Regions from separate parts of the Paenibacillus violae genome, predicted to be linked through region 2. Evidence: riboswitches for the same ligand, from Rfam matches in the RefSeq annotation. Region 2 holds a riboswitch; each other region holds the start of a gene.
What was found. A riboswitch is a leader RNA that binds a small molecule or an ion and turns the genes downstream of it on or off. The one in region 2 is predicted to bind thiamine pyrophosphate.

Region 1 (4,213 bases), on a different contig from region 2:
AATTTCAAAGCCCTGATGAGGATGAAAGCCAATGCCGCCTTCCTTAACCGCATGCCCCCATGACCAATAGAAAAGAGGTCCGAGCCGCACGGTAGCAGCTCCTTGGCCTGAAAATCCTAGCGGTTTCTGCGCATAAATTCTTCCTCCGTCAAATGATTCTTTCCCTTGAAACTCTGGGCTTAGAACTTGTATGTTCATTTTCATATCTCCCATCTATACCAGATATAAATGTATTATATATATATTATAATAATAGGATATTTTTCATCGATAAAAATGACCCTCATTTCTTCAGTTAGAGGGTCTTTTTTTGCGCCATACCAAAGGTTATGACTTCTTATCATCTTCATGTCCGTTTGCATCACTTTGACGATTCTTAATGCCGTATCCAATTTTCTTAAGGAGGACAATGAGTTCGAGCTTCTCTTCATCCGTCACAAACGACAAATCGTCGGAGATTGCTTGTACATGTGTCGGAAAAATGTTATCAAAATAGCTTCGACCTTCTCCGGTCAATGCCACATTCACCTTGCGGCGATCACCTGGAATAGGAAGGCGTTCCACGAATCCTTTTTTCTCAAGCTTATCCACCACATAGGTGATACTCCCGCTTGGTATCGAGAAAGTGTCGCTAATTTTCTGTATGGGATGCGGACCTTTATTGTATAGAAACTCAAGGATTTGGAACGTTTCGATACTGAGGTCAAAGCTATCAATGCTCCGTTCCATGCTCCCAAACAATTCTTTTACCATGTTTCTTATGACACGTATAAGTCTTAAATCAAGCTCTATACCCTCTTTATCACGTTCAGTCATACGCCAACCACCTTATTTGCGTTCTTATACACAAGGATATTCGACTTCTGTAGGAAATTCAATTAGAAAAAATCGAAGGTCTTCTGCTTCAGCATAATTCGTAAGAAAATTGCGTAGACATGTGTTCATATGAATAGCTTGCTTCAGTTCAAAATAATGACAATAACAGCAAGTATGAAAAGAAGGATGGGCATCATGGCTTTAGCAACTGGATCTTTCACGCGAACCAAGTGGACCAGAGCCGCAACAAACATGGTAATTGCCATAAGAATAGCACCGATTAAGGCATATGGACTAACCCAAATGCCGATAATAATGATAGCGGCTGACAGTACTTCTACTAAACCAGTAAAAATCCTCATTCCCGGCGATAACCGATAGCGCTTGAATTCGTCTACCATTTGTTTGCTGCCAAACTTCATGAAACCAAACAGCAGAAACCCGATCCCTAAAATAATTTGAAGCACGATGGACAAAATATGCATGTGAATCACCCCTATTAATATTTAGTATAACGTTAGTTATTCTATTACTAGGATATATATTAGTCAAGATATAATTTTAGAACTGAACAAAAAAAAGGAGCTGCCGCTCGGCAATCTCCTTGTTTCATTCCTGTTCCTAGCTATTCATCTGGCCAGCTTTCCATCCGGTAAGCCATCTCCCAGAACAGATATTCATATCGCGTCGTGTTCAGAAAAATCTCTTCCAGCCGAATAAGCTCGGATTCCGGCTTTCCTTCGGCAAGCCGATCGAGCAGCCCGATGCACCACTGCGCTAACGCTCCGAACTCTTCCGAGCTGTACATTTTTATCCAATCCCCATAATAGGAATGTTCGCTTACTCCGGGCAATCGGCTTAGTTCCTTGCCAATTTCGGAATAACTCCACATGCAAGGAAGAAGTGCCGCAGTTAGCTCGGCTAACGATCCGTTTTGCGCCGTATGCAGCATATAATGCGTGTAAGCCAACGTAACTGGGGAAGGTTTGGCTTGTTCCAACTCCTCTACTGTGATGCCGAATCGAGCAGCATATGCTCTGTGAAGGGACATTTCTTCATTCAATGTGGAGTCCAGCAAAGCAGCAAATTTTCCCATAACCGCCAAATCATCCGATTTGACCGCTCCTAATGCGAACAGTTTGGCATAATCTTTTAAATACACATAGTCTTGAATCATATAAAAGCGAAACTTTTCCAGATCTAGCGTACCGTCTCCCATTCCCTGAACAAACGGATGGGCGTGGTTCCTCCGCCATATCGGTTGCAGTCGCTCATATAAACGTTCAGAAAAAGTCATTGTCTTATCCCCTTTTTTAATAATTCTAGTAGTCAAAACAAAAAAACCGCTTTCTAATAGAAAGCGGCCGCGTTATGACAGGTACCCATACGACAAACAACCACTTCCCTTCGCTAGCATTACCTAGATCAGGTGTAAGGGTTAAGACCAACGTCTTTCTCAGCTATGACAGCACCCCTAGTGTTCAATACGATTCAATTGTCTAGTCAAATCTTACCACAATCTGCTATTGCAGCCAATCCCCTACCATGCTTGAAATCTCCCACTGCCCATCTGAACGGCCCACCAGCACAATAGAGTTACCCTGCAGGTTGGTTCCAATCAGGGTCTTTCCTCCATTAGGTGTCAGAATTGTCTTCCCAGGCTGTGTTTGCAAATTAAGCCGATATGCTGCTTCCACAAAAAAAGTATACGAAACACTGGCTTTAGCTGTTGGCAATAGCAGGGTGACCTCAGCGGATGCGCCGGCGTTGGTGATTTTGAAGCCTATGTAATCGAAAGTGACGGATCCGGATGCGGGATAAGCATGAATAAGCAGCGGTTGTTTGACGGCATAGATATCCTCGGCTGAGGGGTCTATTGCATATAGCTTTTGGCCTCCACCTTTGACTGAACAGCCCAAATAGGAGACGTTCCGCAGCAATTCTGCGTTGTTTTTCTTTAACGAGAATCCTCGCTTTATCAGCGGAACCTGACGCGTATCAACGGATTCGCACTCCGTATAAACCGCATTTCCGATAGAGGTCCTTACCTGCGACGGCACCGTTGTGAGGATGAACGAGGAGCCGTAACCATAAGGGTCTTCCGGCTGGTTTACTGTGTTACAGTTTATCGCCCGGCACCGAATATAGGAGCGCTTCGCGCCGTCGGCTGAGAAAGATAAGTCCGAGAATCCGGCGTATTGCTCACTTTCCGCGATACAATCAATCAGTTTGATCTCGCCTTGCACGGCTTTCGTGCCATCTCCACCATAATTCATGGAGAAACCAAACGAATTCCCTTTCGTTTTGCATTTATCAAAAACGATATCGATAGGCTCACTGGTAGCCGTTGGTTTCAGCAAAGTGACGAGGAAGCCCCGGCCTGTATTCCCATCTGCCACACATTGGATGAACCGAATATTTTTCAACAAATCAAGTTGGCCGTTCGGTTCAATATCGACTCCACTTTGCGGGGCTGTTCCTTTCGTATTGGAGAAGCGACAGTTCTCCACGGTGAGGCCATCTACAGAGATCACGGAGAGTCCTTGTCTTCGGTTATTATCCGCGCGGCAATTGCGAAGCACGATATTCCGGCAGAAACCTACCGTCGATTCGAAATATCCGATATAAAATCCATCTCCGCCGCTGTCATTTGCGTTGATATTCTCAAGGATAATATTCTCCGAACCGCTAATATCGAAAATATGGGCTTGTTCGCCTGTCGTGTACGCCGCCTTGTTCATACGTAACGTGGAGCCGTTTCCGTTGATATACACGTCTTTAACGGTTTTGATGCGGATCAATCGTTCATAGACAGGCCCTACTTTGCTCAGTGTATCTACCGCTTGTATGACGGTCCCCGGCTCGAATTCAATCGCAATTTGACCCGGAATGAACAATTGGCCTGTTAAATAAAAGCCAGTCCGCTGCTTGGGAATAAACAATTTGTGACCTGACGCGGTATTTAACGCTGTCTGTAACGCCAGCGTATCGTTCGTGACGCCGTCTCCTTTGGTGCCGAACCAAGAAGCAATCAGCGTATCCCCGTAGATCCGCTTGAACCGCTTGCCGTTAGAGGACACAAGTACGGTTCCCGTATTATCTACGGATGTAGTGTCGTTCGGGTCATAACGGAAGAAGCCCTCCTGCATCTCGTTCGTTACATAATAAGCGAGCGCAGGATCGGGCTCGAGTTCGACCCTCAGGTCCTCCAACTTAACTGCGACGCAGAATTTCATGTCCAGAATCTCAAGCATCTCGGTTTTACGTTTCTTAATCGCCACGCCATATACGGAACTTGTAACGGATTGATCGCTGGCAAAAGCGGTAGACCCGCCTGCTATCTGCCATAATCCGCTGGAGACAGCGGCAATTCCTCCTAACCCTAGCGTGGTCAGCA
Region 2 (4,213 bases):
AAGAGCGGCAAGGAAGCTGTAAGCGTACTTCGGCGCCACCTTCCACTGCTGCATCAGCGCATAGAACAGGGCAACAGGACGTGTCGTCAAGCTGAACAGCAAGCCGACAGCGGCAACCTGTAAGCCGCGGAAGCCCAGATGCAGACCGCGGTAAAAGCTTTCTTCCGTGATTCGGATGAATCCGAGGCGAAACCACTCTGTATCCCCGCTGCCGAACATCATCATCCCCGCCGCGGAGGAGATAAAAATGAGCAGGAACGGCGAAGCATACAGCAGCAGACGCCGCAGCGGCTGGCCTGAATAAACGAACAGCGGCACCAAGGCGCCCGCCGTTAAATACATCATCGTATTCAGATTATGCGTGAATACAACAAGAACAAACAGAAGCAATGACAGGACAAGCTTCACTCCCGGATTAACCCGATGCAGCCAGGTTTCACGATACGTGAACGTTATTTGCATACCATCGGCGCCCCTTCCTCGGCTTGTGCTGCGAAAGTCGCAGACTGTTCCGTCACACAGCCCGCTTTAACCTGCCAAACGCGTGTGGCGCAGCGTTTGACGATCTCCTCATCGTGCGTCACCATCACGATGACGGTCCCGCCTGCGCGCAGCCGTTCCAGCTGCTCCAACATGCGCATCGTACCGTGTGCGTCGAGCCCGAAGGTGGGCTCATCCAGCAGCAGGATACGCGGGCTGCGAACCATCGCAGAAGCTACGCTTAAGCGGCGCTTCTGGCCCATCGAGAGCTGGAACGGATGCCGCTTGCGCAGCGCGAGCAAATCGTACTGCCGCAGCAGCTCCTCCAGAGCAGCCTGCTGTGCATCCTTCCCTCCCTCCGCCTCCGGCAGGGAGTAGAGCAGTTCTTCTTCTACCGAATTTGTCACGAATTGGAATTCGGGGTTTTGGAACACGAAGCCGACTTGCTCCGCAAGCTGCTCGATTCTGCTGCCCTTCACGCCATCGATCCAGCAGCTGCCCTTGGTCGGGATGAGCCGCATGATGGCGAGCAGGAGCGAGCTTTTGCCGGCGCCGTTAGCACCGATGATCGCGATCCAGTCACCGGGATAGACGCTCAAGTTATCCACAGAGGTCTTGATCTTTCCGCCGCGAAGCCCGGTAAAATCGCGAAAGGACATGACCGGCTGCCGATTCTCAGCATCAGCTTCGACTTCCGCGGGCAACTTGCTCCTGCTTAAGCGTTCCATGTTAAGTTCGCTCCAAACGCCCGGATACCAAATCCCGTAGTCGGCAAGCTGCCTTTTGTACCTTTCAAATACGATTTGTGGCGAGCCATCAGCCAAAATCTCCCCATCCGGAGAGAGAACAATCAAACGGTCGATGAGATCGAGAATGCCGCTGATTTTATGCTCCACAATGACCAAGGTTTTGTCAGCGCTAATGGACCGGATCGTTTCCCAAACAAGCCCCGTGCCTTCATCATCCAATAACGCTGTAGGCTCATCTAGAAAAAGCACTTCCGGCTCCAGCGCTAGGACGCTTGCAATCGCCAATCGCTGCTTCATCCCCTGTGACAGTTGACCAATTAAGGTATGAGCGTCTTCCAGGTGCAACCCCACTAAGCTCAGATAATGCGCGATCCGTTCCGGCATTTCCTCACGGGGAACCTGCCTATTTTCCAAAACGAAAGCAATTTCCTCATCCACATACGGCATGCAGAACTGAGCGTCTGGATCTTGAAACACGTACCCCCAGCGGCTTGGTGTGACAAGTTTATCCGCTTTCAGCGGAATCTCGATAATATCGGGAACGATCCCGCTCAGCACTTGGAGCAGTGTCGATTTCCCGCAGCCGCTTGGCCCGAGCAGCAGCACCTTTTCCCCCGGCATTACTGAAAAGGAAACCCCTTGAAATAACAGGGGAACCTCGTCACCGGGATATTTTAACCGCAGATTGGTAACCCCCATGCCCTCGCTCATCCGCATTACCCCAGTACATCGTAATCGTTCTTTGAGACGGGTCTAACCAAGTTCAGCACGCCCGTGCGAGCTAATGCTTTAGCCAAGTAATAGGCGAACACCCCAGCTATAATGGCGGAGCCTGCGAGACGAAGCCCAATAAATAAGCAATAATTCCAGAACGTTAGCTGATCGATATAGCCATAATATTTATCTACAAGCAAGGAAAGCGCTGCGGATGCGAAGGATGCTAGGACTGTTACACCCACATTCGCCCGGCGATACAAGAAAAACGCGAAGACCAGCTCTGCGCCAAGCCCTTGAAGAATGCCATACGCAAGCGTCGATACTCCCCATGATCCTCCAAAAAGGGCTTCAATTGTCGCGGCTGCAACTTCAGCCAATAAGGCGACGCCTGGTTTACGAATAACGAGGAAAGCAAATGTAGCCGCCATGAACCACATGCCGTAGCTTAACTGCTCTGCATGCAGACCGATCGGTTTTAGAAGATCATACATGGGTCCCCATATGCGATAAATCACCCCAAATACTGCCGCGATCACGATGGTAACCAAAATATCGGTCAATTTTAACCCTTTTGCTCTTGTTTCTTTTTGTGCCATTTCTTCTTCCCACTCCTTTTCCTGGATACCTTTTTTGTTAAAATGAGATAGGCGAACACGACAAAAAAAGCCTACCGGGATGCGGCAGGCATAAAATTAGTGCAAAAAGAGGCACTCCAATTCTCTACGCTGGCATTACCCAGATCAGATTAACGGTCAGTGGCATAGGGCCACTATCTCAGCCTGACTTCATCAAGCACCCGTGTTGCTATTCATTTGGCTTAACTGTAGCGGATTAACCGATATTTAGCAATGCCTTAGGAGAAATTATTTTTCCATCAAAAGTTTTAAATCCAATGTCAATCCATATAACTGGCGGATGCTGTCAACAATATCTTCCACCCGTTTCTGCTGCACTTCCGCGCTAGCAAGCACTTGCTGCACGGATGCGGCGGACTCTTCCGTAATGGCTGCCACGGATGTCATCTCCTCGGCCACCTTCTGGGAAGATAGTTGCAATTGCTGGTTCATGCGCTGCAAATTCTCGGCTTGCTCCATGACTTCAGCTGTATTCGTGTTAATAACCTCGAATAGCTGATCAACACTTTCCGCTGATTTTCTGCCCGATTCTACCGCTAGCTTGCCGACAGCTACTTTCTCAACAGCGGTTTCCACCTTCTGCTGAATGGAGCCTAGAATCTCTGAAATATCCGTTGAAGCTACGTGAGCGTTCATCGCAAGCTTCCGAATCTCACCGGCAACTACCGCAAACCCTTTGCCATGTTCCCCGGCTCGTGCAGCCTCGATGGACGCATTGAGCGACAGCAGATTCGTTTGATTCGCGATATCGGCAATCGTTGTCACGATATTTCCGATTTTCACATTTTCTTCGTTCACTTCATTCATGATGTTGGACGTTTCCGTTACGATCACGGTGATGTCCTTGATTTTATGCGTCAAATCCTCCATTTGGTTCTTACCTTCATTCGTCATGCGGGCTGTATCCCTGGATCTGCTGCTCATCGTGTTCGATGCGGAAGAGGTCATCTCCACCGTCTCATTCACTTCTTGGATAGCCGTTGTAATGTCTGTAATGGAAGTTGCTTGAGATTCAATACCGATGGAAATTTCTTGGAAAGCCGCAACAACTTCTTCTGTGATTCTGCCTGTCACGGATGCATTTTCATGAAGCGTATTACTGGAAGTTCCCAGCGCCTCTGTTGTCGTACGGACGCCTGTCAGAACCTCTTCCGTCTTCATGCGTGACACCTCGGACTCCCGAGCGCTCTGTGCTACACGGCTTAATAATCGGCTTCCTATCTGGCCTTGACCTATTAGCGTAATGATGATTAGCACATAAAAAACATTGATAGCAATATAGTCAATTGGACCTGACAACGTGGAACAGAAATAGTTCAAATTTAAGATCCCGATAACGCCATTAAGCAGTAACGGTTTATAATCCATATACAAGGAGACCAGCGCTAAACTTAAATACAAGATAAGCATGCTGGACAAAGCGATATTATGCGTCATGAAGAAATATGAAATCACATTAAGGCCTATGGCAATGATATACTTGGTGTAAGTGACCCCGATTTTCCTCCAGATCAGCAGTGTACAAATTAGCGCAATAGGCGCTCCAAAAGTCAGCAGCGTCATAACGACTCCCATGGATCTATAGGAAGCCCCCATTCCTAACACCAAACAAGCCCATAACAGCTTCACCAT
Region 3 (4,213 bases), on a different contig from region 2:
ACTTGGGCCTGCTCCTTCGTGATGGCAAGTCCTTCCGCTTTGTCCATCATGAGAAGCGTTTGGAAGGTGCTGAACAATTGTCTCTGCGCCTGACTCATAACGGGACGATTCTGCCCCTGCTGCTTCGCATCTGGCGAAGCTTGCGCACTCGCTTGAGGCTGTGCTGTGCTTGCCGCTGCTTGCTGAGGGGAAGCTTGGTTACCGCAACCGCTGAGCAAAGCGGGAATAAGAATGCATAAGCCGGCTATTTGTTTCATTTTAATTTTCATATGTCTATGTACCACTCCTATCATTGATCTTCCATTTCAGTTTCATTGTACGGCGTAATTATGAAAAAAAAGAGAAGGGAAGCTGAATAGGAGATAAATGTTAGCTTAAAAATGGCTGAGCGTGTAAAAGAGCATGCAAAAAAGAAGCTGCACAGGCAGCTCCTCCATTAAACTTGTTTGGCTCGATTCACAGTTAGATTAGGTCTATCGCTTTTCAGAGCGTATTTTCTATTCAATAGAAAACCAAATAATGACGCCAGCGATTGCTGGAACAGCATCCCGAGCACAACTGGAATGGCCACCGGAGGCGGAAAGTACGCTACAGCAAGCACGGCGCCGGCGCTAATATTCCGCATCCCGCTGTTAAACGTAAGCGCCACAACGACGTCCTGCTCCCACTTCATCAGCTTGGCGACGATCCATCCCAGGATGTAGCCGAGAGAAGCGAGGGCTAGTACAAAACCGGCCAAACCAAGCAGTTTGGCATTAAAATCACGCAAGTATGGCGCAATAACGGAGCTGTTAATCGCGACAACGATGCCCATGCATATTTTCGAAAAAGGACCTAGACGGCCGCTCCATTGCTCTTTGATTTTGCCTTTCGTCCATTGATTAAGCAGCATGCCCAGTAAGGACGGGACGACGATCATGAAGAATAGACCTTGCATCATGGCAAAAGTGTCCATCTGGACTTTCGTACCGACCAGTGCAGAGAGTGTATAAGGAACAACAAACGGTGAAAGAACGGTATCCATGAGAATAATGGATAGGGTCAGCACGATGTTCCCACGATAAATGGCGACCCACACGAAGCTTGTAATTCCTGTTGGAATGGCTGCGGCCAGAATGAGTCCAGTGATGGTTAACGGCTCAGAGCTGTAAACTGCGTGACCGAGTCCAAGCGCGAGCAGCGGCATACCGACATGTAGAATCAGCAGCGTAGCGATAAGAGGGAAGGGCTGGACGATAACTTTAATAAATTCCTTGAAGCTGGAGCTGATGCTGCCCGAGAACGTCATAAAGGCAAACAGCCAAGGCGATAAGAAGGTAAAGCCGGATAAATGACTGCCGAGCAGAACGCCGATAAGCACGCTGACAGGGGTGATGAGCGGCAAAATTTTTTCCAGTTGGCGATTCAATTGAGATAGCATCTGGGTGTTCATCCTTCCTGACAATGGATAATAAAGGCCGAGGGTTGCGTTCTCCCTATTATAAGAGCATTAGCTTCGGGTGACTAGGATAAGATGGGTTGGAAATTTTTATTTCCATCGACTGGATACCGTGTTATGATAATGAACAAATGAATACGAATGTATCCCTAGGGGCGCCGCAAGGCTGAGACAGAGCAATCTGAACCCTTTGAACCTGAACTGGGTCATACCAGCGGAGGAAAGTGGAAACCGGACTTTGGCGCCTCATTTTTGCATGTTTATTATGCGGGCAACCTACAACCACTTTTCTTAGGAAAAGTGGTTTTTTTGCGTCTTGATTGCCGCTCCAGGCTGCATTGCCTATCGATACATCGGTTCAAAAAGTGAGGAGGCGGACTTCCATGTCCGAGCGCGAGCTGCATGTGATATCGAATGGCAAGTTGGCATGGAAGGAGATGGCTGCCATTGCAATCCAGATCCATCCTTATGTCACAGCCATTCATATCCGCGAGAAAAATAAGCCGATGGATGAAGTTTTTATGGGCGTACAGTATTTGTTGGAACAAGGTATACCTGCGCAAACCCTCTGCATCAACGGCTACCCCTGGATGGCAACTGCTGCAGGGCTTGGCGGTTTGCACCTTCCCGAAAGCTTTCCGCAGCTGCTGACGATAAAGGAGAGCTACCAAAGTGCGCATCGCACAGGAGTCTCCGTACATAGCACGGAGGAAGCTGTAAAACGTGAGAGCGAAGGGGCGGATTATGTCTTGTATGGGCATATTTTTGCAACGGGTTCAAAGCTGGGGGTTGAGCCAAGAGGGCTAGAACAACTGGGGAATGTTTCCCGGCAGGTCACGATTCCAGTCATCGCTATCGGTGGCATAACACCTGCAAGAGTAAGGTCTGTGCTGGTTGCAGGAGCTTCCGGCATCGCAGTGATGAGCGGCATCTGGGAGGCGGATGACCCCGTGGAAAGCGTAAAAGCGTACATCCGAGAGTTGCAGCAAGAAAAAACAAGAGGTGAGAGACTTGAAGCATACGAGTGACGTTATCATCGTTGGCGGAGGCGTGATAGGCGCATCGATCGCCTATCACTTGGCGAAGCGAGGCCAGTCCGTCACGCTGCTGGAGCGCAGCAGGCTTGGGACGGAGGCCTCGGCGGCCGCAGCCGGCATGCTCGGAGCGCAGTCCGAGATGGAGGACACCGGGCCCCTGTTCCAGTGGGCCCGGCAAAGCAGAGCAATGTTCCCCGAACTGAGCGGGGAACTGAGGAGCCTCACGGGCATCGACATCGGTCTCGTCCGTGAAGGGCTCTTGAACGTCGCGCTCAGCGACGCTCAAGAACAAGAACTGCGCGCGAGGGAGAAGCTCCAGCGCGCAGCGGGTGAAAGAGCGGAGTGGCTGAGCGCAGCCGCAGCCGCAGCACTCGAACCCGCGCTGAGCAAGGCGACGCGCGGAGCTCTGTACCTGCCCGAGGATGGGCAGGTCGAGGCGCCGCAGCTAGCGGCGGCATTCGCGCAGGCGGCGCGGGTGCTCGGGGCGAAGCTGCAGGAATTCGCCCACGTGCAAGGGCTGCTGACGGAGCGCGATCGCGTCGTCGGCGTAATGACGAGCGAGGGGCCGCTGTATAGCGAGCACGTTGTTGTGGCGGCCGGGACGTGGAGCGGCCAGTTCCTCGCCGGCAGCGGGATCGACCTGCCGGTGTATCCCGTGAAGGGGGAGTGCTTCTCAGTACTCACGGAGAAGCGCGAGCTGCAGAAGACCCTGTTCACGCCAGGGTGCTATATTGTCCCCAAAGCGGGAGGACGGCTGCTCGTCGGCGCGACGGTTGTGCCGAACAGCTATGACCGCAAGGTGTCACTGACAGGGCTCGCAGAGCTGATGGAGAGAGCGAAGCAATTAATGCCCGCAATCGGCGATGCCGAGTGGGAAAAAGCGTGGTCAGGCCTGCGTCCGCAGACGCTAGACGGCATGCCGTACATCGGCAAAGTCCCGATGTATGAGGGCTTATTTGCGGCCTGCGGGCATTACCGCAACGGGATTTTACTCAGCCCGATCACAGGGAAGATCATCGCTCAGCTCGTATCAGGCGAGGACGCGGGCAGTTTGCAGCTCAATTTGGACGCATTCTGCCCTGATCTGTCGGGAACGTCCAAGCGGATGGAAGGCGGGCGACAACAAGGAGAGGAGCTGCAAAGCATTGAAGCTGCACATTAACGGCCAAAGCGTCGAGGTTCCGGATGCGATTCGTACGATTGAAGAGCTGCTAGCCCATTTTGAGCTGCAGGAGAAAATGCTCGTTGTCGAGCATAATCAGAACATTTTACAAAAAGAAGATCATGTGAAAACGGAGTTATCGGAAGGACATAAAATCGAAATCGTTCATTTTGTTGGAGGGGGATAATTAACCATGTTAAAAATCGGTCCATATGAATTTCGTTCAAGATTATTGTTAGGCACAGGCAAATTCCCGAATTTCGATATTCAAAAGCAGGCTGTGGATGTGAGCGAATCGCAGATTTTGACGTTTGCGGTGCGGCGGATGAACATTTTTGAGGCGAGCCAGCCGAATTTCTTATCCATGCTGGATGTGTCGAACTTCACGCTGCTCCCGAACACGGCAGGGGCCAAAACAGCGGAAGAAGCGGTGCGCATCGCCAAATTGGCGAAGGCGTCCGGTCTTTGCGACATGATTAAGGTAGAAGTGATTGGCGATGAGATGACGCTGCTGCCAGACCCCGTCGAAACATTAAAGGCGTCGGAGATGCTGCTGGAAGAGGGCTTCATCGTACT

Region 1: it holds a riboswitch for thiamine pyrophosphate, as region 2 does, so the genes downstream of both, tenA (thiaminase II) here and RQP52_RS28850 (ECF transporter S component) in region 2, are expected to answer to the same signal.
Region 3: it holds a riboswitch for thiamine pyrophosphate, as region 2 does, so the genes downstream of both, RQP52_RS17210 (DUF561 domain-containing protein) here and RQP52_RS28850 (ECF transporter S component) in region 2, are expected to answer to the same signal.

What each region holds. Positions count from the first base shown of each region.
Region 1 covers NZ_JAWCUD010000002.1:366,569-370,781, forward strand. The annotation lists gene RQP52_RS08625 (pirin family protein) at 1-198, opposite strand, end outside; gene RQP52_RS08630 (MarR family winged helix-turn-helix transcriptional regulator) at 328-816, opposite strand; gene RQP52_RS08635 (DoxX family protein) at 960-1,301, opposite strand; gene tenA (thiaminase II) at 1,442-2,113, opposite strand; TPP riboswitch at 2,202-2,302, opposite strand; gene RQP52_RS08645 (right-handed parallel beta-helix repeat-containing protein) at 2,340-4,213, opposite strand, start outside.
Region 2 covers NZ_JAWCUD010000012.1:191,847-196,059, forward strand. The annotation lists gene RQP52_RS28840 (energy-coupling factor transporter transmembrane component T family protein) at 1-462, opposite strand, end outside; gene RQP52_RS36610 (ABC transporter ATP-binding protein) at 453-1,208, opposite strand; partial or broken gene RQP52_RS36615 (ABC transporter ATP-binding protein) at 1,464-1,862, opposite strand; gene RQP52_RS28850 (ECF transporter S component) at 1,946-2,542, opposite strand; TPP riboswitch at 2,647-2,756, opposite strand; gene RQP52_RS28855 (methyl-accepting chemotaxis protein) at 2,810-4,213, opposite strand, start outside.
Region 3 covers NZ_JAWCUD010000005.1:290,069-294,281, forward strand. The annotation lists gene RQP52_RS17200 (hypothetical protein) at 1-269, opposite strand, end outside; gene RQP52_RS17205 (bile acid:sodium symporter family protein) at 437-1,420, opposite strand; TPP riboswitch at 1,580-1,678, shown strand; gene RQP52_RS17210 (DUF561 domain-containing protein) at 1,822-2,466, shown strand; gene thiO (glycine oxidase ThiO) at 2,450-3,637, shown strand; gene thiS (sulfur carrier protein ThiS) at 3,621-3,824, shown strand; gene RQP52_RS17225 (thiazole synthase) at 3,831-4,213, shown strand, end outside.